3 regions of the Corynebacterium sp. NPDC104732 genome follow, and region 2 is predicted to be linked to each of the others. Evidence: predicted binding sites of a transcription regulator. Region 2 holds the regulator's gene; each other region holds the start of a gene.

Region 1 (9,902 bases), on a different contig from region 2:
GTTCTTGTCACCGTCTATCACCGCATTAAGCCCGCCGAGCTGCGGGAAGCCCTCGACTCCTTGACGCTACAAACCCACCCGGCGGACGAGGTGGTGATCGTACAGGATGGGCCGATCGGTGACGATTTGCAGGCGCTTATCGACGCCTTCCTCACCTCCTATGACGGTGCCCGCACGATCGTGTTGGCGCGTAACCAGGGGGCGGGGCCTGCGTCTCAAGCAGGGCTCAGCACCATTGACACCGATTTCATCGCGCGTCTCGACGCCGACGATGTCGCATACCCGGAGCGCTTCGCGCAGCAACTTGCGTTTTTCGCCGCGCACCCAGATATTGACGTGTTGGGCACCGCGCTGGCAGAGTTCCACGATGACATCACCAACGTTGTCGGAGTGCGCACTTTGCCAGAAACCCATGATGAACTGGCAAAATATGCGCTGATTAATTCCCCTATCAATAATCCGAGTGTGATGATGCGGACGGCCGTCGCTAAGGCAGCGGGTGGCTATCGCGACGTGCACCACATGGAGGACTACGACCTGTATGCTCGCCTGCTCGCCAGCGGTGCGCAGCTCCATAACCTGCAGCAACCGCTGACGTATTTCCGTTCCAGCGCCGACGTGTTTGAGCGCCGCACGGGCAAGGGTATGTTCGCGGCGGAGCGTCACATGCAGCGCAATTTGGTGTCCTATGGCCTGATTTCCCGGCCGCGTTCGTGGTTTAACCTGGTGGCGCGCACGGCCTATCGGCTCTTGCCCGCGCAAGCTTTACGGGCAGCGTACGGCAGGTTGTTCCACCGCGACTAGTGCGATGCGTTAGGCTACTAGCCATCATGGATAATACTGACACTTGGCTGGTTATTCCGTGCTACAACGAGGGCTCTGTGATTCAGGACGTCATCGAAAACGCGCGCAAGACCTTTCCTAACATCGTGGCCGTCAACGACGGTTCCGCCGACGACTCCGCCGCGCGTATTCACGCCGCAGGTGCTCACTTGGTGAACCACCCCGTGAACCTCGGCCAGGGTGCGGCGATCCAGACTGGCGTGGAGTATGCGCGGATGCAGCCGGGCGCCGAGTATTTTGTCACCTTCGATGCCGACGGCCAGCACCAGGTGAAGGACGTGGTGAAGATGCTGAACCGGCTACGTACTGAACCGATCGACATTGTCGTGGGAACCCGGTTCGGCCGCCCGCGCGCCGAGGATGACCAGGTGCCGTGGATTAAGCGGGTGGTGCTCAAGACCGTCGTGTTCCTCTCGCCGCGCACCCGTCGCCTCGGGCTTACCGACGCCCACAATGGCCTGCGAGCCTTCAACAAAAGGGTCGCTAATGAGCTGAACCTGCGCATGAACGGCATGAGCCACGCCTCCGAGTTCGTCTCCACCATGGACGAAAAGAAGTGGCGGGTGGCCGAGGAGCCGGTAGATATCCTGTACACCGAGTACTCCATGTCCAAGGGCCAGTCCCTGATCAACGGCGTGAATATCCTCGCCGACGGTTTGCTTGCGAGGAAGTTGCCATGACCATTGTGATTCAGATTCTGCTGCTGCTAGCGACTGCGTTTTTGGTGCTCTATTTCCTGGGCAACCGTCGTAAAGCACGTGCGAAGGCTGGCGTGAAGCTGGGCTTTTTGTTGTTCATCTTGGCTTGTATCTGGGCTGTTCTCCGCCCCGATGATCTGACCGTGGTGGCCAACTGGGTGGGCGTTTCCCGTGGCACCGATCTGCTGCTCTACGCCCTGGTCGTGGCATTCATGTTCACCACCTTGTCCTCCTACGTGCGCTTTCGTGAGCAGGAGCTGCGCTACGCGCGCCTTGCCCGCGCCATCGCGCTGAAGAATGCTGTGAAGCCGGAAGAAGAACTGAGCTAATGTCCCGCACGCGTGTTGCCCTGCTTGTTGTTATTGGTGTGCTTTTGGGTTCGGTGTTTGGCCTCGGTGGCTTCATCTTGGGCGAACGCTCCGCGACATCCCAGTTCATCGCCGAAAACCCCTCATCCGCCACGGCCATCAACGCGAAACTGGCGAAGGTGCAGGCCGGCACCGGTGACCGCACCGCCAAGCCGCTTGCCGACGGCACCTATAACGCGCTGATCCAAGGCCCCAGCGGGGAGATCAAGTCCCAAGCAGACATTGAAAAGATCCACCGCCGCAACCCGGAGGATCCTTTCGCTATCGGTGCCCTCGACGCCCCTGTAGTGATCTCCGAGTTTTCCGATTTTGAGTGCCCATTCTGCGCTCGCTACTCCACCCAAACCGAGGGGCGCATCCTCACTGATTACGTGGAGAAGGGCCTCGTCCGCATCGAGTGGAATGACCTGCCTATCAACGGGCCGGATGCCGACGCTGCTGCCCGGGCTGGGCGCGCCGCTGCCGAGCAGAACAAGTTCCACGAATTCAAGTCTGCGTTATTCGCCGAGTCTGCGAAGCAAAACGGGCACCCTGGTTTCGGTCAGGCCGACTTTGAGCGCTTTGCCCAGGCTGCCGGCGTTCCTGATATGGACAAATTCAAGGCAGACGCCACTTCGGACAAGTATGACCAGGCCATCGAGCAGGCCAAGAAGTACGGCGGCGGGATCGGTATTTCTGGCACCCCAGCGTTTTTGATCGGCACTAAGTTTGTCTCTGGCGCCCAGCCGTGGGAAGTGTTTGAATCTGCCCTGAATGAGCAGCTGGCTGCCACGGTTAAGTAGCGCTTTCCGATAACTGCGTTGGAAGGCAGAACTACACCCTTTTTCGAACATGTGTGCTACATTTTGAGTTGGCGTGTCCTCCTCGGTTGTTATGCTGTAGTCAGTAAATTAAATGAGCAGGTCACAGGGGGTGAACCATGCAAGAACTGCAAGCAGCATTAACAATAATTCGGGGCGAAGGACACGTCATTGACGTCACTAACCCTTTCGAAGTCGAGTGGGCTGTCGCTGATTTGGTGCAAATCCGAGAGGCCGTCGCCCGTTTGGAGACCTCGCTCGCCAGCCATCTCGATCTAGAAGGCCTCGGCAGGGCCGGGGTTCATCCACGGCATGCTAAGACGCTCCTCCGGCGTGCCGATTCGCGGTGGGACGACGGCGTCGACGCCGACCACCAAGACGAAATCTTGCGCGCCCTCACCAGCCTGTCGCCAGCGTCGAACCGGCGAGATGAAATCTACGACGCAGCTTCCACAGAAGTTCAGGGCTACAACCGCCCCACGTCACCTGAGCAAACCTGGCGCTTTACCCGCGACCAGGTTGTGCAGGAAAACCAGCGCCTGGCCAAAGATCCCCTCCAGGCGCGCGTGCAACGCCGGTTCACACTCGGCAAGCCCGATGAACATGGTGGCGCCAAGTTCTCCGGATACACCACGCCGGAAACCGGTGCCCTCCTGGAAGCACTCATGAACCAAGCTTTCAGCACCACCCCAAGAGCCGACGGCGACCTCCGCACCGTGCGGCAACGCCAACATGACGCTTTCGCGGAAGTCGTCCGCTGGGCTAGCAGCAACCGTGTCAACAACACCGGGCACGCCAGCCTCGTTGTCTCCATCACGGAAGATGACGAACTCGACCTGGCCAACCGGTTCCCCACCAACACCCATTTCGAGCTCAACCTGCTGGAAATCCTGGCGCTCGGTAACGATAACATCACTGACTATATCGCCGTACACAACCATCACGGCGCGGTTGTTCAGCTGGTCACCGGCAACAGAAGCGTCACCTTCGCCCAGCGGGTCGCCCTTTTAGCGGAGCAACTCGTCTGCCAGTACCCCGGCTGCGACGAGGTCGCCGGGCGCTGCGACGGCCACCATGTCATCCCGTGGTCCCAGTGCCAGGAAACTGCGCTGGACAACATCGCCCTGATGTGTCGCAAGCACCACCGCAGGAACCGGGACGACAGATCCGGGCCCCACATGCGAAAAGACCACCGCGGGTGTCGCTTTGCAGACCACGCGGGTGAGGCAGAAAATAATTCCCCCGCAGCAAAGAAAGCAGCGGGCAGGAAACTCAGGCGGCGCTATCCCCTGAAGTAGTCCACCGTACGGCGAACGCCCTCTTCAATGGACACTTCAGGCTCCCATCCGAGCACCTCACGCGCGCGGGAATAAGCGAGGGCGGAACGAGGGACGTCGCCAAGCCGTGCCGGGGCAAACTCCGGGTCATCCGGCGCGCCCGCAGCCTGCGCCACCAGCGTGTGCAGCTCCCGGTCGCTCGTCTCCACAGAGGTTCCGATATTGAACCGCATGCCGCCCCCCTTGGAACCCGCAGCCAGGTAGAACGCCCGCACCACGTCACCAACGTAGACGTAGTCGCGGGTGTTGCCACCGTCACCGAACACCTTGGTCGGCTCGCCCGCCAGTAGCCGCTGCGAGAAAATCGCCACCACACCGGCCTCGCCGTGCGGATCCTGCCGCGGACCGTACACATTCGCCGGAGCAATATGCGCGCACTCCAGCCCATACAGGTGACGGAACGTGTTCAGGTAGATTTCGCCAGCGCTTTTCGACGCCGCATAAGGCGAATGCGGATCAATCGGGAACGACTCGTCCACCGGGAACGTCTCCGGCGTGCCATAAATCGAACCACCGGAAGAGGTGAACACGATCTTGCGGACGCTGTTCCTCCGAGCGGCTTCCGCAATGCGGATCGTGGAAATGATATTGGTAGTGGCGTCGTGCACCGGATCCTTCACCGATTCCCGCACATCAATCTGCGCAGCCAGGTGGAAAATCACTTCCGGGCGATGCTCGCCCAAGAACTTGTCAAAGTCCAGTTCCAGGATGTCCGCCTCAACAAACAGGCATTTGCCGGTGGCCTGCGCAGCCTCCAGGTTCCTCACATTGCCACGGGATAGGTTATCGACCACAACAACATCGTGGCCCTTCTCAATCAGAAGATCCGTCAAATGAGAACCAATGAAGCCGGCACCGCCGGTAACTAATGCACGCATGGTTTCACCCTAGTGCTTTTGCCAGCGAACAAACAACAGCAGGCCACCATCACTGGTGACCTGCTGTCTAATTGGAGCCGCCTGCGAGAATCGAACTCGCGACCTTTTCATTACGAGTGAAATGCTCTACCGACTGAGCTAAGGCGGCGCCGATGCACAATAAGCATCGAGGGACTAGTTTAGCGCACGCGGAATAAAGAATGAAAACCGCTGGTCATTGCACTTTACAGGCCTTCCGGAGCCGGCCTACGAGCCCGGAGAGCGCCACCACTGGGCGCACGTTGTGCCCAAACGATTCCCGGCAGGCGTTGATGGCGTCGAGGCAGTCTGTAAGAGCTGCCGCATCATTACGGGAGGCGAGGTCGCTGGACAGCCCATCAAAGTCCGGATGGGTGAGCTGGATGCCGGCGTCGCGGACGAGCGCATCCCGGTAGAGCCCGGCAAGATCAATGAGGGCGAGGTCGTAGGCGTCACGTTCGGCGCGCTTCCGGCGGTTCTTGTGGACGGCCTCCAACGCCTTGACCTCGGTCTCCATGCCTTTAGTCAGCCGGCTCGCCCCCTTGCCTTTTACCCCGGCGCCGAAGGAATTACGGACCTTTTCTATTTCCGCCTCTTCTTTGGGCGCAAGGTCTGCCTTCACTTCGGCCTCTACCGCTTTCACCAAATCGCCTACCTCCTGAAATGCGGCTTCTTTGTGGTAGATCAGTTCGGCCAGGTGCAGGACTTGAGCCCGGCGCTTTTGAGCCGCTTCCGAGTGCGCAAGGTGCCGCGCCCGGCCGATGTGTCCGGATGTCGCGGCGGCAGCGAGCCGGGCCGCATCCTCGGAAACACCCCCCTCAGCCAGCAGAATCCGGGTGACGTCCTCCAGCGCTGGAGTGGGAACATACACGTGCCGGCAGCGTGAGCGCAGCGTAACTGAGAAATCCTGCGGGTCCGTCGACGGTGCGCACAGCATGATCACGGTCCGCGCGGCAGGCTCCTCCACCGTTTTCAGCAGCGCATTTGCCGCCGAGTCGGACAAGCGGTCCGCGTCCTCGATGATGATGACGCGCCAGGGAGCGTGCGTGGGCGAGGAAATGGCAGGACCAATGACCTTGTCACGCATGAGGTCAACACCGATCGACAGCTCCTGTGGCACGATGTGCACCAAGTCCGGGTGGGTACCAGCAAGCACAGCGCGGCAATTCTCGCATTCACCACAGCCGACGGAGGTCGGTGAGCTGCACATCAGGGCGGCAGCGAAGGCTCGGGCAGCGTTGGAGCGCCCGGAGCCGGGAGGGCCAGTGAACAGCCAGGAGTGTGTCATCGCGGCAGCTTCTGCGCCTTGCGGGGACGCGGTTCCGGCAGCGATGTGGCGTGCGGCGGTGGCGGCGTCGATAAGCGTGCGACGCAGATGGGCTGCCCCGGCCAGCCGGTCAAACACAGAATTTTGGCTCACCCCACCCACCCTATCGTGTAGGGCGGATAAAGTAGTGGGCATGACTCGTTTTGCGCAGATTGTGAAGTGGCTCTGGAGGACCTCCTGGCCGCTCTACGCTGCCACCATTTTTCTTTCCAACGTGCTGGGCGCGATCGCCACAATGCTGTTTTTCCGCTGGCTCATCCCGATGCCGGAAAAAGAAGCATTCGTGTCTTTGGATAGCCAGCTGCCTGAAGTGGGGATCGGGTACCTGGTGGCGGGCTCCTTCATCGGGGCCATATTGACGTTTTTACTGTTCAGGCCGGTACTTGCCTGGCAACACAGCCCTGAGGACCACGACCCGAATATGGTGCGCAACTTGGTCATGCGCATCCCCGTCTACCAGGCAATTTTGTGCGCTGTTATCTGGTTCATCGGCATTGTTGTGGTGACGTCTCTGGCGGCGCAGCACGACGGCAAGCTGGCATTAGTGTTGGGGCTGGTGTCATCTCTGGGCGGTTCCGTCGTGGTGTTGCTGACCTATTTGGAGGCGGAACGGATTGTGCGCCCCATCGCGGCGCAAGCCCTGGCGCAACGCTTTGAAGATTCCACGTTGGAGCCGCCAGTGACCCAGCGCCTGCGGGTCACGTGGGTGATCACTGCCGCGGTCCCAATGCTGGCCATCTGTTTACTGGTAATGGGGCACCATTACGGCTATTTCACGGACACCGCGTCGGATCTTTTCCCCGCTATCTTGGCCCTTGGCGTGATTTCTCTGCTGGCAGGGTTCGCAGCCCAAACACTTGTCATCATGAGCGTGGTGGACCCCATTCATGAGCTCCAAACCGCTATTAATCGGGTGCGTCGAGGCGAAACCGACGTGGCTGTGGACATCTATGACGGCTCCGAAATCGGCGTCCTCCAAGCCGGCTTTAACGAGATGATGCGCGGCCTTCGGGAACGCCAGCGGGTCCGAGATCTCTTCGGCCGCTACGTAGGCACTGAAGTTGCCCGGCGCGCCATGGAGGAACGCCCAACGTTGGGCGGCGAGGATCGCAACGTGGCTGTACTCTTTGTCGACGTCATCGGCTCCACCACCTTCGCGGTGAACCACACCCCAGAAGAGGTCGTCGCGGCGCTGAATGAGTTTTTTGAAAAAGTGGTCGACGTCGTCCACAAGCACAGGGGCGTGATCAACAAGTTCCAGGGCGACGCCGCGCTTGCGATCTTCGGCGCGCCACTGCCGCTTGCCGACGCCCCGGGCCTCGCACTCGCCGCCGCCCGTGAGTTACGTTCGGAACTCAAGGACATGGAGCTCACCTGCGGTATCGGTGTGGCTTCCGGGCATGTAGTGGCCGGGCACATTGGTGGCCACGACCGTTTCGAATACACCGTCATCGGAGACGCCGTGAATCAGGCAGCACGACTAACCGAGCTAGCCAAAGACGCACCCGGCAGAGTGCTGACCTCCGTATCGACGCTGCGGGGCGCCAACGAAGCCGAGCAGGCCCGCTGGACCGTACTCAAATCAGTGGAGCTGCGGGGGCGCGGTGAGCTCACGCAGCTCGCCCGCCCGATCCGGCCGACGCTGGCGGATCGTTCTTAGGGCCGTTGAATTTGTGGTCATTTCGAGTCAGTAATTCGGTAACCAATTCATAACCAGTAGATAAACACACTCAATCACCGCTAACGGTTTAACGCTCGACACGCGATCCTTAAAGTGAACCCCGTCACCTCAAGGATTGGAACTACCGATGAAAAAGTTCGCTTCTGCGGTTACCGCAGCATTGATGATCATCTCTGCCCCGTCTGCTCACGTTGGCTACACTGCTCAAAACTCCTCCGAGGCTGCCCAGCTATCCTCCGAAGAGTAGGCGAACGTGTCTAACAACATGCAGTGGAGCCTCGAAAACCAGCCGTTCCCGAGCAACATCATTGATGCTATCGGCGCAGGTTTCGGTAGCGCGTTCCGCGCAGCACTGATTTCGATGTACCACTGGACGTTCATGCTCATCAACCAGGTTTCGAACTTCTAAAACCTGCAACTCAGTAGTCTCGTGGGACTAGTCGGTCTGGGCGTAGCGCTCGATCGATTCGAGAACGTGTCCTCGCATTACATATTCGACCCGGTGTGCTAGTTGCGCCGGGTCGTCACGCATTCCGGTGGCGATCCAGTGCATGAGGTGCCCGACCACTGCGAGGGTGTAGTGATCGATGATGAAATCACGGTCAGCTGGCTGCAAGCTATAGCCATCGGCAAGCTCGGCGACAATCGCAGTCATCATTCTGCGCAGCGCCCGGAAGAAGAACACCTCGGTTTTGGGCATCGTGAGCGATTTCAAAATCGCCTGGACCTGGGTGCGATGCGTGTACATGTAAGTCATGAGCTGCTCGAATCCGGCAGCCCAGGCGTCGTAACGTGCGTGTGCGAGGATGTGGCGCGCAACCTCGTTTTGGAAGAGCCACGCGGCAGCGTCGTAAACATCGTCGAAGTGGTAATAGAACGCCTGGCGGGTCACACCAGCGCGGGCCGCGAGGCGTGCGACGGTGATGCGGGAGAGCTCAGCAGTCTCCAGCTCGCTTTTCAACGCGTCCGAAAGCGCGTCACGGGCATCCATGACTGCCACTTTACACAACTGCAAAAGTGTCTATGTACAGGTGTTTTATCGACCAATAGGCTTGAAACTACCAAGGCGCTTTCCTTGAAGAATGGGTTGCGAGGCGAGCGCCCCAACTCACAAGGAGAATGTCATGTTTTTATACGCAACCATCCCCTGGTATTCCTGGCTCGCATGGTTCGCGGTGCTGGGTGCCCTGATCGGCCTCAATGAAATCTCGCGTCGCTCCCGCTACGCCGGGTGGGCACTGTTCATCGCGCTACCAATCATTTTGACCATCTTCGTCTGGCCTACCACCGCAGGAGCTGGCTCATCGACGGGCACCTGGTTCCACTGGGTCAAGGTCTATTCCGCCTCGCCGGCTGCCTCGGCTTCATGGCGCTGCGCTACCATCCACGGCTCGCAGCAAACAAGTGGGCACTGTGCTTCCCACCGTTCATCCTCGGTCTAAACATCTTGGAGGCCTGCATCCGCGACTTCCAGGTCGGCGCGATGAACGCAAACGGCATGGTCGACGGTGTGTTCATGGTCTCCGGCTCCTGGAATTACATGAACGGCATCGCTGGCCTACTAAACCTCATCACGATCTGCGGTTGGACCGGTATCATCATCTCCCGCGATCCGTCTAAGGACATGATTTGGCCTGACATGCTGTGGTTCTGGATCATCGCATACGACCTGTGGAACTTCGCATACGTCTACAACTGCGTTGGTGATCATTCCTTCTACGCGGGCGCCGCGTTGCTGATTTCCTGCACAATTCCGGCGTTCTTCATCAAGAAGGGTGCTTGGCTGCAGCACCGCGCCCACACCCTCGCGTTCTGGATGATGTTCACCATGGCCGTGCCGAGCTTCGTCACCTCCTCGCAGTTCTCTGTCGAGGCTTCCCACGACCCGAAGGCACTATTCCTCGTGTCCTTCATCGCGCTCGTGGCCAACGTCGCCGTGTTCGGCTACCAGA
Region 2 (9,902 bases):
TAGCGAAGAATACGAATAGACCACCGTGTGGCGCGCGGGACCCGGCGCCGAACGCCATCGAAATTGCACCGGTTACTGCGCCGCCGAGCATCATTGACGGGATGACACGGAACGGGTCTGCTGCGGCGAATGGGATGGCGCCTTCGGAGATGAAGGAAAGCCCCAGCAGCCAGGCCGATTTGCCGTTTTCCTGCTCTGCAGGGGTAAACTGCTGCTTGCGCAGGAAGGTAGCGATGGACAGCGCGATCGGTGGCACCATACCGGCAGCCATGACAGCGGCCATCACCTTCATCGAGGCTTCGTCGCCGGTGGACAGGCCAGCGGTGGCAAACAAGTACGCTGCCTTGTTCACCGGGCCACCGAGGTCGAAGCACATCATCAGGCCAAGAATGATGCCGAGCAGGATGGAGGAAGACCCGCTCATTCCGGTCAGCCAGTCCTGTAGCCCCATCATGATCGCGGCCAGCGGGCGTCCGAGCACCAGGAACATCAACACGCCAACAAGCAAGGTGGTCACCAGCGGGATGATCACCACAGGCATGAGCGATGCCACCACGCGCGGGACCTTCCAGTTACTAATCCAGTAGGCAATCAAACCGGCCAGGATGCCGGTGACCAGGCCACCAATGAAGCCCGCGCCGAGGGTCACTGCGATAGCGCCACCGGCGAAACCTGGGGCGATACCAGGGCGACCGGCGAGAGCGTAGGCGATGTAGCCGGAGAGTGCGGCGACGATGAATCCCATCGCAGCTTGTCCTATGGCGAAGAACACAGCGCCCAGATACAGGAGCAGTCCAGCGCGTTCGAACGTAACTTCAGCGCCATCGACAGAGATAGTGTTGCCCGGCAGGTTGGTCAGCGAGTACTCCGTGGCAATGTTTTCCCACCCATTGGCCATGTCATAGCCGCCGAAGAGGAATCCGAGGGCGAGCAACAAACCGCCAGCCGCGACGAAGGGGATCATGTAGGACACGCCGGTCATTACAGCTTGTTGAATCCGCTTGCCCCAACCAAGTTGGCCTTTTTCTTCTTCCGTATCCGTGGCCGCGGCGGTTCCGGAGACCCGGTGGGCGTGTGGGTTGTGGGCCGCCTTGATGGCTTCGTCCAGCATTTTGTCTGGCTCGTTAATCGCGCGTTTGACCCCGGATTCGATCACAGGTTTACCGGCGAAGCGTTCGCGTTCCTTCACTCCCACGTCGGTGGCGAAGATAACGGCGTCCGCCGCGGCAATCGTAGCCGATGGAAGCGGGGTGACTGCCGAGGAACCTTGGGTTTCCACCTGGATGGTCACGTCATCGCGCTTCCCGGCTGCTTGGGTGAGGGAATCAGCGGCCATGTAGGTGTGGGCGATTCCGGTCGGGCAGGCGGTGACGGCGACGATACTGACGGCCCCGTTGTTCTTTTCTTCGGCCGCTGTGGCTTGTTTCGGTGCTGGATTAAGAATGCCTTGGACGAGGTCGACGATTTCTTGTTCGCTAGTGGCAGCGCGCAACGCTGACGCGAACTCATCCTTAACCAGCGCGCGGGCCAGCGTTGACAGGATCTTTAGGTGTGCCTTGCCACTTCCTTCCGGGGCCGCGATAAGGAACACCAAGTCAGCGTCCCCGTCGGGGCCACCGAAATCAGCGGCTGGTTCCAGCCGCGCAAATCCCAGTGTCGGATCCTCGACAGCGGCGGTGCGACAGTGCGGAATGGCAATGCGTCCCTTGAAACCGGTGGGGGAGGTGGCTTCGCGGGCTTTGGCGTCGTGAAGCAATTGCGTGGGGTCGCTGGTACGGCCGGCCTCGGCGAGCAGCGCGGCGAGACGTTCAATGACCTCACTGGAGCTGTGGCCGAGATTGCGGTCGAGACTGACGAGCTCCGGAGTGATGACGGGAGTACTCATGAAATGTCCTTAACAGTGACGTTGCTGAGTTGGAGTTGTTCGGGGGTCGGTAATTGGGTGCCGGGCAGGGAAGCAGCGGCGGAGCCGTATGCCACGGCGTGACGCAGCGCTTCAGCAGGGGAAACATCAGTGCACGATGCCATGACGAAGCCCGCGAGGGAGCTATCTCCCGCGCCCACCGTGGACACTGCGGTGATAGGAGGCGGGCATGCAGACCAAGCGCCATCGGCGCGCACCAGGACTGCGCCGGCAGCGCCCAGCGTCACCAGCACATTGTCCACACCGCGTTCCTGCAGTTGACGCGCTGCCTTAACGACGGCCGTAACGTCGCCACTTTTGGCCTCCGCTTCCAAGGCCGCTCCATCCACACCAACGGCCTGCCCCAGTTCCTCGCCGTTGGGTTTGATCAGAGCCGGGCGGGCACGATCGATGTTTTCTAACACAGCGCGCAGGGGAGCGTCAGAGGTATCAATAGCAATGCGCAGTTCGGGGTTCTCGGTGTGCAGCAGCTCTGCCAGGTGCGAATACCAATCGACTGGTGCCCCCGGCGGCAAAGACCCCGCGAGAACCGCCCAGGATGCGCCTTTGGCTTTAGACACAAGGAGCTGCTCGCACTGTTGCAGGGCCGATTCCGTGAGCTGAGGGCCCGGACCATTTAACTTTGTGGTAGTGCCGTCAGGCTCCGTGATGGTGACGTTCGTGCGTACTGCGTCGTCATTCGTGACGAACTCGTAGTTGACGTCCTTCTTAAGCAGCAACCGGATGAACGGATCATTGTGCGGGGCAGGGAACACTGCGAGCGTCGGTCGGCGCGCCAGATGAGCCGCGACACTAACATTGATGCCTTTGCCACCAGCCGCGCGAGTGACGGTGTTCAGGCGGTGGACTGCGCCCCGGCGGAGCTGAGTTGACAGGTCCATCGTGCAGTCGATGCTCGGGTTGGGGGTGAAGGTCAAAATCATGCGACCACTACCTCGATCCCCAACGACTCCAAGATCTCATAATGCTGCGGGATCACCCCGGAATCCGTGACCACAATGTCTATCGAATCCAGCGGGGCGAAAGTAACCAAAAAGTCCTTTTTGAACTTGGTGGAATCACACAGCACCATTACCTTGTGCGCGCTCTGAACCATCGCTGCTTTCACCGCGGCTTCTGACGGGTCAGGGGTGGAACAACCGTGATTAAGGGACAACCCGTTTGCCCCCAGCACGGCCACGTCGGCACGAAGCTGTTGCAGCTCGCGAACGGTTTGGTCCCCGACGATAGCTCGGGTGATCGGTCGGATCCGTCCACCCATCAGGTGAACCCCCGTGAGCCCGTAATCAGTGGTGAGGTTTGCCACCGGAAGAGAGTTGGTGATCATCGTCATGGATGACGTGTGGGATGTCTTACCGCCACTGGCCAGCGCGCGAACGAATTCCAACGTGGTGGTGCCAGAATCGATGGTGATGGCATTGAGCTGTGGTAGCTGTTGCAGCCGGTTCCACGCCGCCGCCGCGATCCGTTTTTTCTTGTCGATGTTCACCATGGTGTTGGAGTCATACTCCATCTCCACGTTGTGGTTGGGAGAAACAGACACCGCGCCACCGTGTACCCGGACCAGCCGCCCTCTTTTCTCCAACGCTTTAAGATCGCGCCGGATTGTCTCTGGCGTGACATTAAAGTGTGATGACAGCTGAGAAACGCTCACATGACCAGCCGATTGTGTGGTCTGCGCAATTTCTGCTTGGCGTTCAAGTGCAGAAAGCATGATGCCTCGCTCTGACTGCTAGTGAAGGAAATAAAGTGACTTAAGCTATAAGCTGTTACCAGCTAGTACTAAGTAACAGCTTAATACCACGCGGTGTTGGAATGTCAACAGGTGTGACCAGGATTCCAGACATAAAACAACATCGAGGTGTTAGGCTTTAAGTAAGCTCAATCGCAATCGTAAAGACGGGTGAGAAGTAGTGACCGACGCAGCACAATCAGTGACAGTTAAAGGCACCGCCGTGGTAGATGGTGTCAGATTCGCCCCGGCCGTGTGGGTGGCTCCGCGCCCAACACTGCCCACCTCCTCCACACCGTTACCGGAGGACAAACGACCCGAAGAATTAGAGCGCTTTACCGTCGCCGCCGATGCCGTTGCAGTCCGGCTGGAAGAGCGGTCAGCCGCTGTCACGGGCAATGCTGCGGAGGTGCTCAAAGCCACCGCAGGAATGGTGCGCGACCGTGGTTGGCGCAAGGCAGTACGCAAGGCTACCAATGCCGGCCATACCGCAGAATTCGCTGTGGTCGAAGCTACGGGCAGCTTCATCGCCATGTTCGAAAAGGCTGGCGGACTCATGGCGGAACGCGTCACTGACCTGCGCGATATTCGTGACCGCGTTATCGCTGAACTGCGAGGCGAACCGGAACCAGGGCTGCCACAGGCCGACCGTGAAGTTGTTCTGCTCGCCGACGATCTCTCTCCCGCCGACACCGCAGTCCTGGATACTTCCATCTTCACGGCGCTCGTCACCCGCCTTGGTGGGCCCACCAGCCATACTGCGATCATCGCGCGACAGCTCGGCGTGCCGTGCATCGTAGCAGCTGGCTCACAACTTGAGACCATCAGCGAAGGCACCGCAGTCCTCGTCGACGGTGGCGCCGGCACCGTAACCACCGGGGTAGACCCAGAGCAAGCTGGTCGGCTGGTGGCAGACTCGCGCGCCAAGGCAGAGAAGATCAAGAGCTGGCGCGGGCCTTCCCAAACCAAGGACGGCCACCGCGTGCAACTCCTCGCCAATGTGCAGGACGGTAACGCGGCAAAGAAAGCAGCGGAAACCCAGGCGGAAGGCATTGGTTTGTTCCGCACGGAATTGTGCTTCCTGTCCGCAACGTCAGAACCTTCGGTGGAAAACCAAGCTGAGGTGTACCAAAAGGTATTTGAAGCCTTCCCGGACTCCAAAGTGGTGGTGCGTACCCTGGACGCCGGCTCGGATAAACCCGTCCCATTCGCCTCGCTCGCGCACGAGGACAATCCTGCCTTGGGTGTGCGTGGTCTGCGCATTGCTCGACAAAACGAAGAGTTACTCACCCGTCAGCTCGACGCTATTGCACTGGCATCCAAGCAAGCAGGTCGCGGACCAGACGTCCCAACTTGGGTGATGGCCCCGATGGTGGCAACGGCGTACGAGGCCCAGTGGTTCGCAGGCTTGTGTCGCGAACGCGGACTCACCGCTGGTGCCATGATCGAGGTGCCAGCCGCGGCACTCATGGCGGACCACCTGCTGCCTCACCTCGACTTTGTGTCTATCGGCACCAACGACCTCACCCAGTACACGATGGCTGCCGACCGACTCTCCCCAGAGCTGGCTTACCTCACGGATCCATGGCAGCCTGCAGTGCTGCGTCTGATCCAGCACACCTGTGAAGTAGCCAAGACCACGCAAACTCCAGTCGGCGTGTGTGGCGAAGCCGCAGCAGATCCAAACCTGGCCATCGTGTTGACTGGCCTGGGCGTGTCTTCGTTGTCTGCGGCGTCGAACTCCGTGGCCGCAGTGGGTGCGCACTTGGCTGAGGTGGACATTAATTTCTGCCTGGCAGCGGCCGACGCTGCGATGAGCGCTTCCGGGGCTCAGGAAGCCCGGGCCGCCGTGCAGGCGCTTTTCGACGCCCAGTCCTAACGAACCTGAGCCAGTTCCGGCTGCAGAACATCTGGAGTCGGAACGGCACGGGCCGGATCGCCGATCGGGGCGTTGGCATACGCAAGCGCCGAGATCAGCGCAGCTTGAGGATCAGCTGCCACGTCCGCTAGGAGCAGTCCCGCGAGGGCAGCATCCTGCCAGGGCAACCACTGTTTGCCTGGATCACCGACGAACTCAGCGGAGTAACTTGCGCCAGCTGCGCCGGAAAACAGCTCAAAATGGGTTCTGCTGTGGCACACCAAGATGTGGGGGACTGCTGCGTCGGTAAGCGTGCTTATCGCTGTGTCGCGCTGCTCGGTGCTGTCGAACTCTGCGGTGTCAATGACGAGCACATCTGGTTTGGTGGTGTACACCTGGCGTAGCACCGCGCCGAGGGGTTGACCGGACGTGGAGACCGCGATCTTCACACCAGGGTGGTAGAGGCGAAGTGCGCGCATGACATCGACGTACCAGGAGGCATGAGCGATGTCAGGAAGCATACCGGCGAGGACGACCCATTCGGCGGTTTCTGCCGCCGCTACGCACATATCCCGCAGGATCGCCAGTTCCGACACTTTCAGTTCCATGGGAGGGTCAACAAACTGCAGCTGGCGACCGGCGGGCGAATCGATGAGGTATCGCACGGGGATAGGGCCGGGGACGTCAACAATCTCGTAGGGAAGCCCCTGCAGCGAGAGCATGCGGATGAATTGACTGACCTCGGGAGCTGGGACCAGCACGCGGGTATCCTGGCCTGCGCAGTAGAGCATTTGGGCCACATTGACCCCGCCGCCTGCTGGTACCACGGCTACTTCGGACAGGGCGTTGGTGTGCTCCCAGGACAGTTCCTCGGACAGCCGTGAGGTGCGGAACAGCTCGGGCGTGGTTGCGACGTTAAGGATCATGATGCGATAACTACCTGGATCTCGCGTTCGCGCAGGGCTTCGACGATGGATTCTGGGGCGTCCGCATCAGTGACTACCACGTCGATGTCGTCGATCCCGGCGAAGCTCACCAGGTAGTCATTGCCGAGCTTGGTGGAGTCACACAGCACGACCACCTTCTGAGCATTGGTGATCATGGCGCGCTTCACCGCGGCCTCCTGGGAATCGGCGGTGGACAGACCGTGGTCCAGGGTGAGAGCATTGGTGCCGATGAACGCGACTTCCGCACGCATCAGGGCCAAGGTGCGTAGTGCGGTATCGCCGACTACCGCCTGGGTGATAGCGCGGACCGTGCCTCCCAGCAGCTGTACCTCGTCTAGTCCGGCGTTAGCCAAGCTCAGTGCGATAGACAGGCAGTTGGTAACGATGGACCAGTGGTGCGCCTGTGGATCTTCAGCCAACATATCTGCCAATGCCGCGACCGTTGTGCCAGCATCGAGGAAAATACCACCGTGCCGATCTGGAAGGAACTCCAGCGCCCCTCGAGCAATAGCGCTTTTGGCGCCAGAGGCGGACTTTGAACGCGTGTCAAGGGTGAACTCGGTGGTGAGGAAGCTTTGGGTGGCTACTGCACCACCGTGGACGCGGTGGATGATTCCTTCGTGAGCGAGTACGGCGAGGTCGCGTCGTACCGTCTCGGCGGTGACATCGAAACGTTGCGCCAGGTCGGTGACATTGACGCGGCCTTCAATAGCGGTGAGGGACGCAATCTGGCGGCGGCGTTCTTCTGCGTACATTCATACTCCTAGGGATAAAGCAGCGGTGTACCACACTAAAACGTGACCCCAGCATTCGGTTATAACTGGAGTCACTGTTGTTGCAGAGTATCTGAATAAATCCAGTCCAGTATCCCACAAAGTTGGTGTCCGATCGGGCAAAGCAAACAAAATGTGTCGCAAAAGCTACCGAAACTACCCCCGATTTGGGAAGAGGAAAGTTTTGTAATGGAAACAATGCCTGGTTGTGGTTACCCCATAGCAGGCCCCTAGCTACAACTTGCGCAGGACGGAGACCACCTTTCCCATGATTTCCGCATGCTCGGCAGGGATTGGGGAGAAGGCATCGTTGTGGGGAAGGAGCCAGACACCAGTGGAGTCTGAGTGGAACTCTTTGACCGTTGCCTCGCCGTCGATCATGGCTGCAACAAATTCACCCTCCTCTGCAACTGGTTGGGAACGGACAACAACCCAGTCTCCGTTGAGGATGCCTGCATCTCGCATGGATTCGCCGACCACTTGCAGCATAAACAGCTCGCCGTCGCCAACAATGTCGGCGGGCAGCGGGTAGTACTCCTCGATGTTCTGCTCGGCAAGAATGGGATTGCCGGCGGCAATGCTGCCCACAACCGGGATGAAGTTGGTAGCTACCGCCTCCGAAGGGGCCGGGGTTTCCACTTGCTTCTTTCGCCCAGGCTTTGGACCGGCCTTTGACTTAGTGACCTCCGGTAGGTGGCGGACATCTACCGCGCGTGGCTTGTTGGGGTCTCGGCGCAAGAAGCCTTTTTCCTCAAGCTGGCGTAGCTGATATGCCACAGAGGAGGTGGACTGCAGATCTACGGCGTCGCCAATCTCGCGAATGCTCGGAGGGTAGCCCCGAAGTACCACGGCATCGCGGATAACTTCTAGGATTCGTCGCTGGCGTTCGGTGAGCTTCGGCTGTGGCGAATTTTTCTTAGCTGGTGACATGGTAAGTCCCTTATGGTGCTTGTTCGAAAATTAACTTAGGAACGGACGTTGGTGTTTTCGAATAATGGTAGTGGCTGTGTTGTTGCCAAACACAGTACCAGCTAAAACACGTGGTGTCATATTAATTTTCGAGTGTTGAGAAAAATTTCTTTCGAAAATGTGGGCCAACGCTAGACATTCGAAAATGATCGTGCTACAAATCGAACATAGCAACGAATTTCGAACATGTGGGCTATGAAAATGCTTCGAGGGAGGGCTGCCGTGTCGGCACGATCTCCTAGAGTGCACAACCAGTCCACTAAGAAAGGAAGGTAGACCCGATGACCACCGTCAGCACTCCACGCTCTTACGCTCACAACAGCTTCGCGTCTCACGCGGTAGTACCTCCTGCGGCAACCTGGAATGGGGGAGATTCCCGGTTTACAGCGAGCCATACTCGCGTTGTTCAAGGGCGCGTGCTACCGCCACAGGGAGTGACTAGCACTCGGCGCAGCGCTTCCCCGCGTCGGTTTGCTCTTGGGCAGCTAGCAATGGGCGCGGTCTTAGGGCTCACCGCTGTGATTGGAATGCTGGCGGTAGATCCGGCTGATGACGTAGTAACGCCAGCCACGGGCACCACGCACTTCGCTTCCATGAATGTGAAGTAAGGGCACTAGAATCAGAAACGTTCCCGCCACGACTATTGCCCGGAGCGTACCTGATCCTATGTACTGTCCTTTTTGCCATCACACGACATCCCGCGTGATTGATTCCCGCGTCATCGATGGCGGCGCCGCAATTCGGCGTAGAAGAGAATGCTCTCAATGCGAGGGCCGGTTCACCACCGTAGAAAAGGCGGTGCTCTTGGTTGTTAAGCGAAACGGTGTGACGGAACCGTTTAGTCGTGAAAAAGTCATCACTGGTGTGAGACGAGCATGCCAGGGACGCGACGTGTCCGACGATGCCCTTAAGCGACTAGCTCAAGAAGTAGAAGAGTCGGTACGCAGCCACGGCAGCAGTCAAATCAACGCTAACGACATTGGCCTAGCCATCTTGGAACCGCTCCGAGAACTGGACGAGGTGGCCTACCTGCGCTTCGCCTCGGTGTATAAGTCCTTCGAAAGCGCAGACGATTTTGAGTCCGAAATTCGTCTCATGCGTCGTCGAGCCCGAAACGCTTAGCTCCCGCTACCGTAACTTAGCGATCGCCTTCTCGATCCGGCGCACCGACACCGAATGCGCGGTTCCCAGTTGCTGAGCGAACAAGCTAACCCGCAACTCCTGCAGCTGCCAATTAATATCCTTGACTGCAGCAGTCTTTTCCCTGCCTCGAGGCAAACTACGGAGCTTCTGCTTCAGCAAGTCCTGGCAGGCAGTGACTTCATCCTGCAGATCCGCATCCCGGTCGGGATCCCTGTCCATCGCATCCAGACGAATAAGCATCGCTCGCAGATACCGGGGCAAGTGACGCAGATGGTCCATCCCATGAATGCTAATGGCGTGCTGCGGCAGCAAGAACGCTAGCTGCTCTCGCATGTCGTCGATAGCCTCGCCAGTCCACTGGTCTAGCTCATCTTTTACCGCCAAATAATCCACCAGCGCCGGTGCCAGCGTGACCACTGTCGCACGGACTTTTCCGGGCACGTCCGGCTTGATCTTCGTTACCAGGTCAGCAAAAGCCTCCGGTGAACGAACGGGGCCGCCGTGGGCCAGCAGCAGATCGCGCACCGCCGCAACCTTTGCGTCCTCCAACAGGCCG
Region 3 (9,902 bases), on a different contig from region 2:
CGGATGCCCGATGCATTCGCCGCTTTCTCCCCGCGGGAACGCGCGTTTGTGGAGGCGGTTACTCTCGGGGATCGCAGCACGGAAATCATGGAAGAAGCGACGCAGCTCAGCTGGTGTGATAAGGCAGCGCAGCCGCTCATGCACCTGCTCGGTGCAGTGTCGCTTCCGGACCACTTGACTGGTCGTGCTCCAGCCCATGCGGATGACCTCGCAGGCGTGTCAAGCAGCGATGTTGTTGGCGTTGCCGCTGAATGGGGCTCCACGGAGTTCATCAGGAATTTCACTACGCTGCCGGATAGTCGACAGATCTGTGATTTCTATGAGTATGTGCGCTCGCTTCGGTGGGTCGCGGTGGATGAGACGCTACGCCCCGAGGATCCGCATTACGTTGATGAACACACGGACGAAATCCTCATGGAATGGCACAAAGCTCTGGCCTGGCTCACTGACCCGGGTGTGGAGTGGGATGAAACTCCGACACACACCTAGGTATTGTGCACGTATGCTCAATTTCGTTCTCCTTCTCACCCGGGGGTTACGTTTCGGGAGTAACCATTGAAAACTCTCCTCTATTATTTCCCAGTCATCGTCTTGTTGACCCTGCTTAAGGGATACTTTGTGATTGGTCACCTGTGGCGAAAGGAAGCGCACCACCTGCGTGAAATCCAACTAGTCCCCTTCAATGACCTCATCGCCCCCAGTAGCTGGTTCGGCCCATTATTTAACGTGGTAGGCAACGTGGTGCTGTTTGTGCCACTGGGGTTGATCGCCTACCAGCTGCTTCGCGACGTCCGTCGCACGGTCGCCCTTGGCCTGGGGATATCGCTTACGATTGAGGTCCTGCAATTTGTCTTTGCGCTTGGCATTTCGGATACGGATGATTTGATCCTCAATACTTTCGGCGCTTTGGTCGGCGCCGTGGTGGCGAAATGGCTGCCGTGGGATAGGTTCTGGCGCTGGTGCACTATTGCGTTCGCCACATTCATTTACGTGTTGTACCTGCTAGGGCCACGTTTAGGGTCCGAGGAGGCGATGGTGGAAGCTTTAGGGTTTTCCGCGGCCTACCACTAAACTCGAATACATGCAGCGCATCAGCAAGATCCTCCTGTATTACAAGTTCCTTCCCCTGTCCGATCCCAAGGCCGTGATGATGTGGCAGCGCGAACTCTGCGAACGCCTCGGCCTGCGCGGGCGCATCCTGATTTCCGAGCACGGCATCAACGGCACCGTCGGTGGCGACATGGCTGCCTGTAAAGAGTACGTAAAGAAGTGCAAAGAGTACTTCGGCAAGATGGAATTCAAGTGGTCCGAGGGCGGCGCGGAGGACTTCCCACGTCTGTCCGTCAAGGTCCGCGATGAGATTGTGGCGTTCGGCGCGCCGGGGGAACTCAAGGTGGATGAAAACGGTGTCGTCGGTGGTGGCGTGCACCTCAAGCCAGCGCAGGTGAACAAGCTGGTGGAAGAACGTGGCGACGAAGTCGTGTTCTTCGATGGCCGCAACGCCATGGAGGCGCAGATCGGTAAGTTCAAGAACGCCGTGGTGCCGGATGTTAACACCACGCATGACTTCATTAGGGAGCTGGAATCCGGCAAGTATGACTGGATGAAGGACAAGCCAGTCATTTCCTATTGCACCGGTGGTATTCGCTGCGAAATCCTGTCGGCGCTTATGAAGAACCGCGGTTTCAAAGAGGTCTACCAGATCGACGGTGGCATTGTCCGCTATGGCGAAAAGTATGGCAATGATGGGCTGTGGGAAGGCTCGCTATATGTTTTTGACAAGCGGATGCACACAGAGTTCGGCATGGGCACCGAGGACCCGGGATTTGTGCAGCTTGGGCACTGTGTGCACTGCGGTACCCCAACGAACAAGTTCGAGAACTGTGGCAACTTGGAGTGCCGCACCCAGACCCTGATGTGTCCTTCGTGTGCAGCGGATCCGGCGAAGCGCACCTGCGGCAGGGATGAGTGTGCCGAGGTGGTGCGGAAGCAGGCTCACGCCGCCGGGTAGTTGCAGCGCGGGCAGGTGACGGATCTGGGTCGCTGGAATGGGGGAACCGGCCTTGAATCATGTAGCCCGAAACGTATCATCTGCCCTGGGTTAAACCAGGTCATGGGGTTGAAATTGGCCTGGGGTCTTCGTTTCGGGTCGATGCTTTCAGGTGGGATCCACAGCATTTGCCCGGTCTCCGAGCATAGTGTCCACCATTTTTTCGGATTTTCTTGCGCATCATCCACGTTTCGGTGTGTGTTGTGGCCGATCAGGCTCATGTTTCCCGCTGTCGAGCGGCCGCTGAAGCGCCAGGCCAGCAGATGGTGAATTTCGCACAGCGCCGCGGGCAGCGAGGACCCCGGCGTCATATCGCCGCCTTGGGAGGCCACTAGGCCGAGGTAGGCGTAAAGATTAGCGGCCCGGCTGGTTTTACCCAGCTCGATTAGGTTGCCGGTGTCTGGATCCAAGATCGCCAGGAAAGCGTTTTTGTCCGCGCCGAGGCGGATCAAATCCTGCACGGACAGCAGCGTGCCGACGTCCGTCGGTACCACTCCAGCGGCCGTCGCCAGCTGCTCAATTGTCATTGTGGCAACCACGGTGGAGCAGCCGCGCGTCGGGCGCATAGGCCCGCTAAGCGCGTATTTCAGTGCTTTCACCAGTGCGTCGTGGTTGCGCTGGTCCTGGGTACGGCTGTCGTTTTCCTTCTCGACCTCCGGTAGGAGGTCGCCTGGGCCCGCGTAGTCAGCAAATAACCGCGATAACAAAGCGTGAAGTTCCGGGGTGACGGTGCCGGCAAGCTTGCCCATCAGCTCACTGTCCTGGGCGGAGAGCTTCACGCTGCGCTTGTGCTGACGTTCCTCGTCGCTGGGTTCGCTATCGGCGTTGAGCCCTTGCAGGATCTTCTGCCCGGCCCGAACGAGATCGTCTGGGGCCAACTGGTGAGCCATGCTCGCCATGACTTCCTCTACCCACGCAACAGTGTCCGGGGGAGTGCCCTTGGGGATCGCATCCAGTGTCTTCGAGATTACCGTGGCAGATTCCGCGCCAAATGCTGCTTTGGCCATGCCTGCTGCGGTGTGAGGCAACCGGGCAGGGATACCGTCGGTGTGTCCGACCGAAGGCGGGGAGTCAAACAATTCAGTTGACAGTCGGGAAAGATCCTTAAGCTGCTTTCTGCTAAACCTGCCTTCGTGCATCAGCTTGTTGAAGCTCGCGCGCGAGTTCGGTTCGAAGCCTTGGGAGTGCTGCAACTCTGACAGCAATCGAGTTGTTAGTAGATCCGCTAGTCGGTCAACTTCGCGCACACTAGCTAATAATTCCCTGGTTTGTTCCGCACTGAATCCCGGTTGGCCAAGAGCATGCAGCAGCTCGTGCTGGCTGGATAATATGCCAGCTAGCAGCCCCTGTGCGCGCTCTAATGTGTTCATGGTTCGAATTGTAAAACATGCGGAAGACAGCTTGGAAAATGAAATCGAACACACGTGCTAATAAAAATAACTATAGTGGAGGGGGATCTACTCAGATATGATCAAATAGTTACACTAACAACCGAAGGGATCTATATGCGCTCTTTACTTTCTAGCCTCGCTACCTGTGCACTCGTTGGGGCGCTCAGCCTCCCAACTGCTGCCGCAGCCGACATCTTCGACGGGGGACGCCTCGCCGGCGGATCCTCCCAGGTCGTTCCAGTAGGGTCGTCCGTCATTCCTGGTGAACTCCCAGAACTCGGGCGCCCCGTCGACCTGGAGCGCTACATGGGTACCTGGTACCAGGTAGCCGCCATTCCGCAGCCGTACACCCTGCAATGTGCTAACAACACCACTGCCGAGTACCGCCTGCTTGACGACGGCACCGTAGCAGTCCATAACTCTTGTGGCACACTTCTCGGCTCCCGCTCCGACATTGAGGGGGTAGCAACGCCACTGTCGGAGTCCTCCCTGCGGGTCAATTTCCCTGGTGTTCCATTCCAGGATCCTAATGGTCCCGCGAACTATCGGGTGACTTGGCTAGCTGAGGACTACTCCCTCGCAGTCGTTGGTAGCCCGAATCGCCTCTCTGGCTTCGTGCTGTCGCGCACGCCCAATCTGAGTGCAGAGCAGTGGGGCCAGGTAAAGAGCGCCATCCGAACAGCGGGATGGAACGAATGTGTTTTCCTCTCCGTCCCTATGGCGGGTGGGGGAGCGGATGCTACACCGCTGTGCTTAAAGTAGCTGGCTATTGCCCGACGATGGCCATCGTGCCGAACCCCGTCATGATGGTCATCGCCCACGGGATGAGGAACCAGATCACGCCGAACCACGGTTGCCACAGTTCGTAGCGCTTCCACTTCCGGTACAGGATCACCATCGCGCCGATCACGGTGAGCATGGAAAACCCGCCGGTCACGGTGGGGAAGAGGATTTCGTAGCGGCGTGAACAGATCAGAGTCCGGGACCCTTCGAAGCACATCGGCCCGCCCTGGGCTTTTGAGAACCCGATGATGATGAGGGCGATCACGATGGATCCAACGCAGGCGAAGATGGTGTACCAAATTGCCTGCTTGATAGATAGGCGCGCCCGGGAACGGCGTAGCTCCGGGCTTGCCATGAGATCGAGCTCAGTGACGCGATGGCGTTTACCTTCCGGGACGCGATCGAGTTCCGGGTCAATGCGGTATCCGTTGTCCTCGGTCATTTGTGCTCCTCCCACAATGTGCTAGGTATTCACTTTAGCCCCGGGGACGCAAAATAACCTCATGCTGGTGACCGTCTTCGGGGGTGTTTAGTGCGTGCAGCACAGCTGCCGCAACAGTACTTGCCGATAGATACGCTGCAGGACAGTACTCCCCACCTTCTGCCGCGACCACCGCCTCCTGCATTGGAGTGTCAATCCTACCCGGGTAAACGCTAGTTACCCGAATGTCGGGTTCTTCTAGCCGCAACGCATCACACCAGGCGCGCGCCGCAAACTTCGAGGCCGCGTAGGAGCCCCACCCCGGATTAGCGCGCAACCCAGCACCGGAATTCAGGTACACCACATCACCACGAGCAGCCCGCAATAGTGGCAGGTAGTGGGCGGTCAGCTCCACGGGGGCCAGGACGTTCACAGCAACTGTATCGGACCATTCGGCCATGTCAGGATTAGACACTGATCCCAATGAACACACACCTGCGCAATGAATCAGCGCGTCCAGAGAATCCAACGATGGTGCGCCGCTGGTGTCGGGGAATGACGCCTGCCACCAGTGGGCATCCAAGGGGCCGGGTGCGGTGCGGTACTGGGCGTGGACTGACCAGCCGTCGTTAAGCAGCATGCGGGTGACCTCCAGGCCGACGCCCCCGCTGGCGCCAGTGACCACAGCAGTTTTCATCGCAGCACCGGCCTAATAATCGACGGCACCGGCGAATACTGCAGAATGTGGCTGGTCGCGGAGCCCACAAACACCCGCTCCAGGGGATTCATCGGGGAGCTGGACAGGCAAAGCAGGTCCCCCTTCTTCCATTTCACGGCATCGATAGCACCGGCCCAATTGCCACCACTACCCACCTCAGTTTCCACGGTCACGCCAGGGAACTCCGCGGCGACCAGGTCCTTTGCCCGGTCAAGGACGGCGAACAGGTGCTCGCGCCACTGGATCGAAATCTCAGTTTGGAGCTTCGTGGAATCAAGGAGGACCGAATCATCCAAAATGTCCGGGGCAAAGGCAACGATGCGCAGCGGAATGCCCCACGCCTCGGCGCGCTCTGCGGTCTCACGCAGCGCATCGTCGTTCTGCTCGCCGTCGATGAACCCATAGGTCAACCGAGTGACGCCCCGCTTGGACAGCTTGGTGCTGTCAGGCATCAGCCCCACCAGCTTCGGTGTCGAATGCAACAGCGTTTCCATGGTCGACCCGGCCAGGAACCGGCCCTTAACCGTCACATCAGACGAATTCATGAGGATAATCGTCGCTTCAAAATCCGCGGCGGCCTTCGCCAGCAACGCCGTCTCCGACGTCCCATCAAGAAACAGCGCGACCGGATCGCTCCAGCTTTCCTCCGGAATCCCCGCCGCCAACAAACTCTTCCGCGCCCACGACACACACGCCGCAGTCTCCTTGGCATGCCACTTCTTGTACTTGCCACCAAGTTTGGCAAAGCTTGTCGACGGCCACGGCCGCACAAACGTGGACACAATCTGAATTCGGATAGGGGAAGTCCGGGCCAGCCACGCCGCATAATCAAGTGCAGCATTGCCCTTAGATTTGTCGCCGTGATGAGGCTTACCAGCGACAAGAATCCGGATCTCCGAAGAGTTCTGGGGGGAAATTTTCGCCATTTAGAGTTGTTCTACAGTTGCGGAAAACGGACGCCCCTGTGCCGAAAAACTATGAACACAAGGTTAACTACTTGGAGTCTAACAGCCCATACCGAAACCGAGGTAAATCAGTTGGTGTACAGATTCGACATCTTGGTAATCAGCGGCACAATCTTCGCTATCTGCTCCAACTCCTCAGGATCCAACGTGCCCAGCATCTCCGCGAAATAGCGAGTACGCTCCTCACCCACCTTCGCCAACTCCCGACGACCCGTCTCAGTAATCTGCACCAACACACCACGCCGATCAGCCTTGTCGCGGACACGCTCCACTAACTCCCGCTGCTCCAACTGGTGCAACGTATTGGAAGCAGTCGGCATCCGGATGCCTTCTTTCTTAGCGATCTCACTGATCCGCTCCGCCTCAACCTCAGCAAGATGAGTGAGGATAGTCAGTTGAGGTCCAGTAAGGGAAGACTGGGCCGCCCGTCGGAAATAAGTCACATAAAGCTTCGTCATCGCTGGACGAAGTTGCTCCGAAACCGCCTCTGGCGAAAAATTTTCGTAGGAATCAGCTGTGCTCATGGATCAATAGAACCACAAAACACATTAGTGTTTCCATATTCGAAAATGTTTTGTCGCAAAAAGGGTGTAGCTGGTCACTGAGACATGGGTTTGGGGATCCCCTCAGCGTAAAAAACCCGGGAAGCGTTTCCCGGGTTTCGGAGCAAAAATATGCTTCGTATTTGCTATTTCTGCTTATTTCTTCCAAGATCCGGGAAACGCTTCCCGGGGATTAGGGGATGAAAAGAAATTCCCACAAACCAGCGCTAGCCCTTGATGAAGTCTTCGAGCTGAGCACGGGCTTCGTCGTCAGGGAGCTGACGAGGAGGGGACTTCATCAGGTAGGAAGACGCTGGGTGGATCGGGCCGGAGAGGCCACGGTCCAGGGCGATCTTGGCGGCGCGGACGGCGTCGATGATGATGCCCGCAGAATTAGGGGAGTCCCACACCTCCAGCTTGTACTCCAGGTTCAGTGGCACCTCGCCGAAGGCCTTGCCCTCCAGACGGACGTAGGCCCATTTGCGGTCGTCGAGCCATTCAACGTAGTCGGATGGGCCGATGTGGACGTTGCGGTCTTCGATCTTCCCGGCGATTGGAGAAGATTTCAGATTGGAGGTCACGGCCTGGGTCTTGGAGATCTTCTTGGACTCCAGGCGCTCGCGCTCGAGCATATTCTTGAAGTCCATGTTGCCGCCCACGTTGAGCTGCATGGTGCGCTCTAGGCGCACGCCGCGCTCCTCGAACAGACGGGCCATGACACGGTGGGTGATGGTAGCGCCAACCTGGGACTTGATGTCGTCGCCGACGATTGGCAGGCCAGCAGCCTCAAACTTGGCAGCCCACTCCGGGTCGGAGGCGATGAAGACTGGGAGTGCGTTGACAAAGGCACAGCCTGCGTCGATAGCGGCTTGCGCGTAGAACTTGTCTGCCTGCTCCGAGCCGACCGGCAGGTAGGACACGACTACGTCCACCTTGGCGTCGCGAAGCGCCTGCGCTACGTCGACGGCTTCTGCCTCGGACTCGGTGACGGTTGCCTGGTAGTACTTGCCCAGGCCGTCGAGGGTTGGGCCACGCTGCACTTCGACGCCGAGGTGTGGAATCTCGGCGATCTGGATCGTGCAGTTTTGGCTGGAGCGCAGGGCGGTGGAGAGATCCTTGCCTACCTTGTCGGCATCGACGTCGAATGCTGCGACAAATTCAACGTCGGAGATGTGGTAGTCGCCGAATTGGACGTGCATGAGGCCTGGCACGGTTTCGGAGGCTGGGGTGTCGCGGTAGAACTGGACGCCTTCTACGAGGGAGGTTGCGCAGTTGCCGCAACCGACGATGGCGACCCGAACTTTAGATTCGCTCAACTTAGATTCTCACTTCCTAAATGGGATGTAACCTCTACCAACCTAGTGTGGTTGGTGCATCTTGAAAGGGGCTTGATCGATAAAGAAGCGAGGTTAATCGATTCAGAACCGCCCGCTAGAGTGGTGTTGACAGACGCAATATACTGTCCCGGTGGTCGTCTTTAGTGCAGTTGTCAGCCATCAGCTTCCCCGGAAGCGGGTCCTGAGGCAGTGGCGAGCAGGATTAAAGCGGAAAGAAGAGTTGTGTGACGCAGATTTCCTTCTTGTTACGGCCGCAAAGTTCCACGGCCAACCTGCACAAACGCCGTGTCCAGTGTGTGAAAGCGAAAATCTTCGCGTGGTGCTTTGGATATTTGGCGAGCACTTAGGGAAAATGGCAGGTACTGCACGTGATCTCTCAGAGATCGAACGGATTGCGCTGACTCACAAGCCGTTCACGGTACACACTGTAGAGGTGTGTCCGGACTGCCGATGGAACCATCTGCTGCAGACCGCAACAGCTGCAGCCTGAGGGATCCGCTCAATAGATAGAGGAATGGACAAAAGTACAGTGACCAGTAACACCCGGACTACGAAGGGCAAACGGCGCCGGAAGCGTAGCAAAAAGAGCCTGTGGGGCACGATCGCCGCGATCATCGCCGTCGCTATTGCTATTCCGGCCTTCATCTTGGGCAGCATGTACGTGGCGGCCGATGTTCCAGAACCAGAGGAGCTTGCTAACAAGCAGATTTCCCTGATTTTGGCGTCGGACGGCTCGTCGGAGTTGGCGCGTGTGGTGCCAGCCGAAGGTAACCGCACCACCGTCGGCATTGACCAGATTCCACAGCCAGTGATCCATGCTGTGCTGGCGGCTGAGGACCGTGAGTTTTATACCAACCGTGGTTACTCCCTGACCGGTTTTGCCCGCGCCGCGCTGGGCCAGCTCCGTGGCGACGCCTCTGCCGGCGGTGGCTCGACCATTACCCAGCAGTACGTCAAGAATACGGTGGTGGGTAACGAGCACTCTATTAAGCGCAAGATCCATGAGCTGATCTATTCCGCGAAGATGACGAAGGAATGGTCGAAGGACGAGATCCTGGCCGCCTACCTGAACACCATTTACTTTGGTCGTAATTCTTACGGTGTCGCCGCGGCGTCGAAGGCGTACTTTGGTAAGGATCTTTCGGAACTTGGCCCTGCGGAAGCGGCAGTGCTAGCGGCTTCCATTCAGCGTCCGAGCCAGCTAGATCCGTGGACTAACCGGGCTGGGGCTGAGGATCGTTGGAACTACGTGCTGGACGGCATGGTCAGCACCGGCACTTTGTCCCAGGCAGAACGTGACTCTTTGGTGTACCCAGAGACCACTGATCCTGCTCAGAACCGTGCGTACACGGAGGCAACCGGCACCAATGGTCTGATTAAGAACCAAGTGATGTGGGAGCTCGCAGATTTGGGCATCACGGAGGATGTTGTCCAGACCCGCGGCCTCCGCGTGACTACCACGATCGATCCGCGTGTCCAGGAAAACACTGTGAATTCCGTGCAGACGTTGCTGCAGGGCGAGGACGAGAAAATTCGTACCGCTACCGTCAGCATTGATCCGAAGACGGGCGCAGTGCGTGGTTACTACGGTGGTGAGGAAGCCAGCGGCTGGGATTTTGCCAACTCGGCGATGCAAACTGGTTCTACGTTCAAGATTTTCGGTTTCGCAGCCGCTATGCAGCAGGGTATTTCCCC

What was found. Region 2 encodes LexA, which represses DNA repair genes until DNA is damaged. Its sites were predicted from a motif close to CGAACANNTGTTCG; they were not measured.
Region 1: the regulator LexA is predicted to act here: its motif matches at 2,736-2,749, upstream of ACZ6ZO_RS08615 (HNH endonuclease signature motif containing protein).
Region 3: the regulator LexA is predicted to act here: its motif matches at 3,466-3,479, upstream of ACZ6ZO_RS11630 (DUF222 domain-containing protein).

What each region holds. Positions count from the first base shown of each region.
Region 1 covers NZ_JBVJNS010000010.1:44,373-54,274, reverse strand. Annotated here, with positions in the region: gene ACZ6ZO_RS08635 (glycosyltransferase) at 1-804, shown strand, start outside; gene ACZ6ZO_RS08630 (glycosyltransferase family 2 protein) at 831-1,523, shown strand; gene ACZ6ZO_RS08625 (DUF2304 domain-containing protein) at 1,520-1,870, shown strand; gene ACZ6ZO_RS08620 (DsbA family protein) at 1,870-2,691, shown strand; gene ACZ6ZO_RS08615 (HNH endonuclease signature motif containing protein) at 2,829-4,007, shown strand; gene ACZ6ZO_RS08610 (NAD-dependent epimerase/dehydratase family protein) at 3,992-4,924, opposite strand; tRNA gene ACZ6ZO_RS08605 (tRNA-Thr) at 4,997-5,072, opposite strand; gene ACZ6ZO_RS08600 (DNA polymerase III subunit delta') at 5,139-6,362, opposite strand; gene ACZ6ZO_RS08595 (adenylate/guanylate cyclase domain-containing protein) at 6,403-7,929, shown strand; gene ACZ6ZO_RS08590 (hypothetical protein) at 8,204-8,359, shown strand; gene ACZ6ZO_RS08585 (TetR-like C-terminal domain-containing protein) at 8,387-8,941, opposite strand; partial or broken gene ACZ6ZO_RS08580 (DUF5692 family protein) at 9,033-9,902, shown strand, end outside.
Region 2 covers NZ_JBVJNS010000001.1:264,144-274,045, reverse strand. Annotated here, with positions in the region: gene ACZ6ZO_RS01320 (PTS fructose transporter subunit IIABC) at 1-1,885, opposite strand, end outside; gene pfkB (1-phosphofructokinase) at 1,882-2,847, opposite strand; gene ACZ6ZO_RS01310 (DeoR/GlpR family DNA-binding transcription regulator) at 2,844-3,638, opposite strand; gene ptsP (phosphoenolpyruvate--protein phosphotransferase) at 3,838-5,535, shown strand; gene ACZ6ZO_RS01300 (carbohydrate kinase family protein) at 5,532-6,440, opposite strand; gene ACZ6ZO_RS01295 (DeoR/GlpR family DNA-binding transcription regulator) at 6,437-7,216, opposite strand; gene lexA (transcriptional repressor LexA) at 7,469-8,164, opposite strand; gene ACZ6ZO_RS01285 (hypothetical protein) at 8,485-8,811, shown strand; gene nrdR (transcriptional regulator NrdR) at 8,870-9,325, shown strand; gene hrpA (ATP-dependent RNA helicase HrpA) at 9,332-9,902, opposite strand, start outside.
Region 3 covers NZ_JBVJNS010000022.1:724-10,625, forward strand. Annotated here, with positions in the region: gene ACZ6ZO_RS11615 (DUF4272 domain-containing protein) at 1-489, shown strand, start outside; gene ACZ6ZO_RS11620 (VanZ family protein) at 556-1,071, shown strand; gene trhO (oxygen-dependent tRNA uridine(34) hydroxylase TrhO) at 1,082-2,011, shown strand; gene ACZ6ZO_RS11630 (DUF222 domain-containing protein) at 1,996-3,420, opposite strand; gene ACZ6ZO_RS11635 (lipocalin family protein) at 3,556-4,203, shown strand; gene ACZ6ZO_RS11640 (hypothetical protein) at 4,208-4,666, opposite strand; gene ACZ6ZO_RS11645 (SDR family oxidoreductase) at 4,701-5,342, opposite strand; gene ACZ6ZO_RS11650 (universal stress protein) at 5,339-6,289, opposite strand; gene ACZ6ZO_RS11655 (MarR family winged helix-turn-helix transcriptional regulator) at 6,397-6,852, opposite strand; gene ACZ6ZO_RS11660 (inositol-3-phosphate synthase) at 7,098-8,186, opposite strand; gene ACZ6ZO_RS11665 (DUF5318 family protein) at 8,338-8,697, shown strand; gene ACZ6ZO_RS11670 (transglycosylase domain-containing protein) at 8,722-9,902, shown strand, end outside.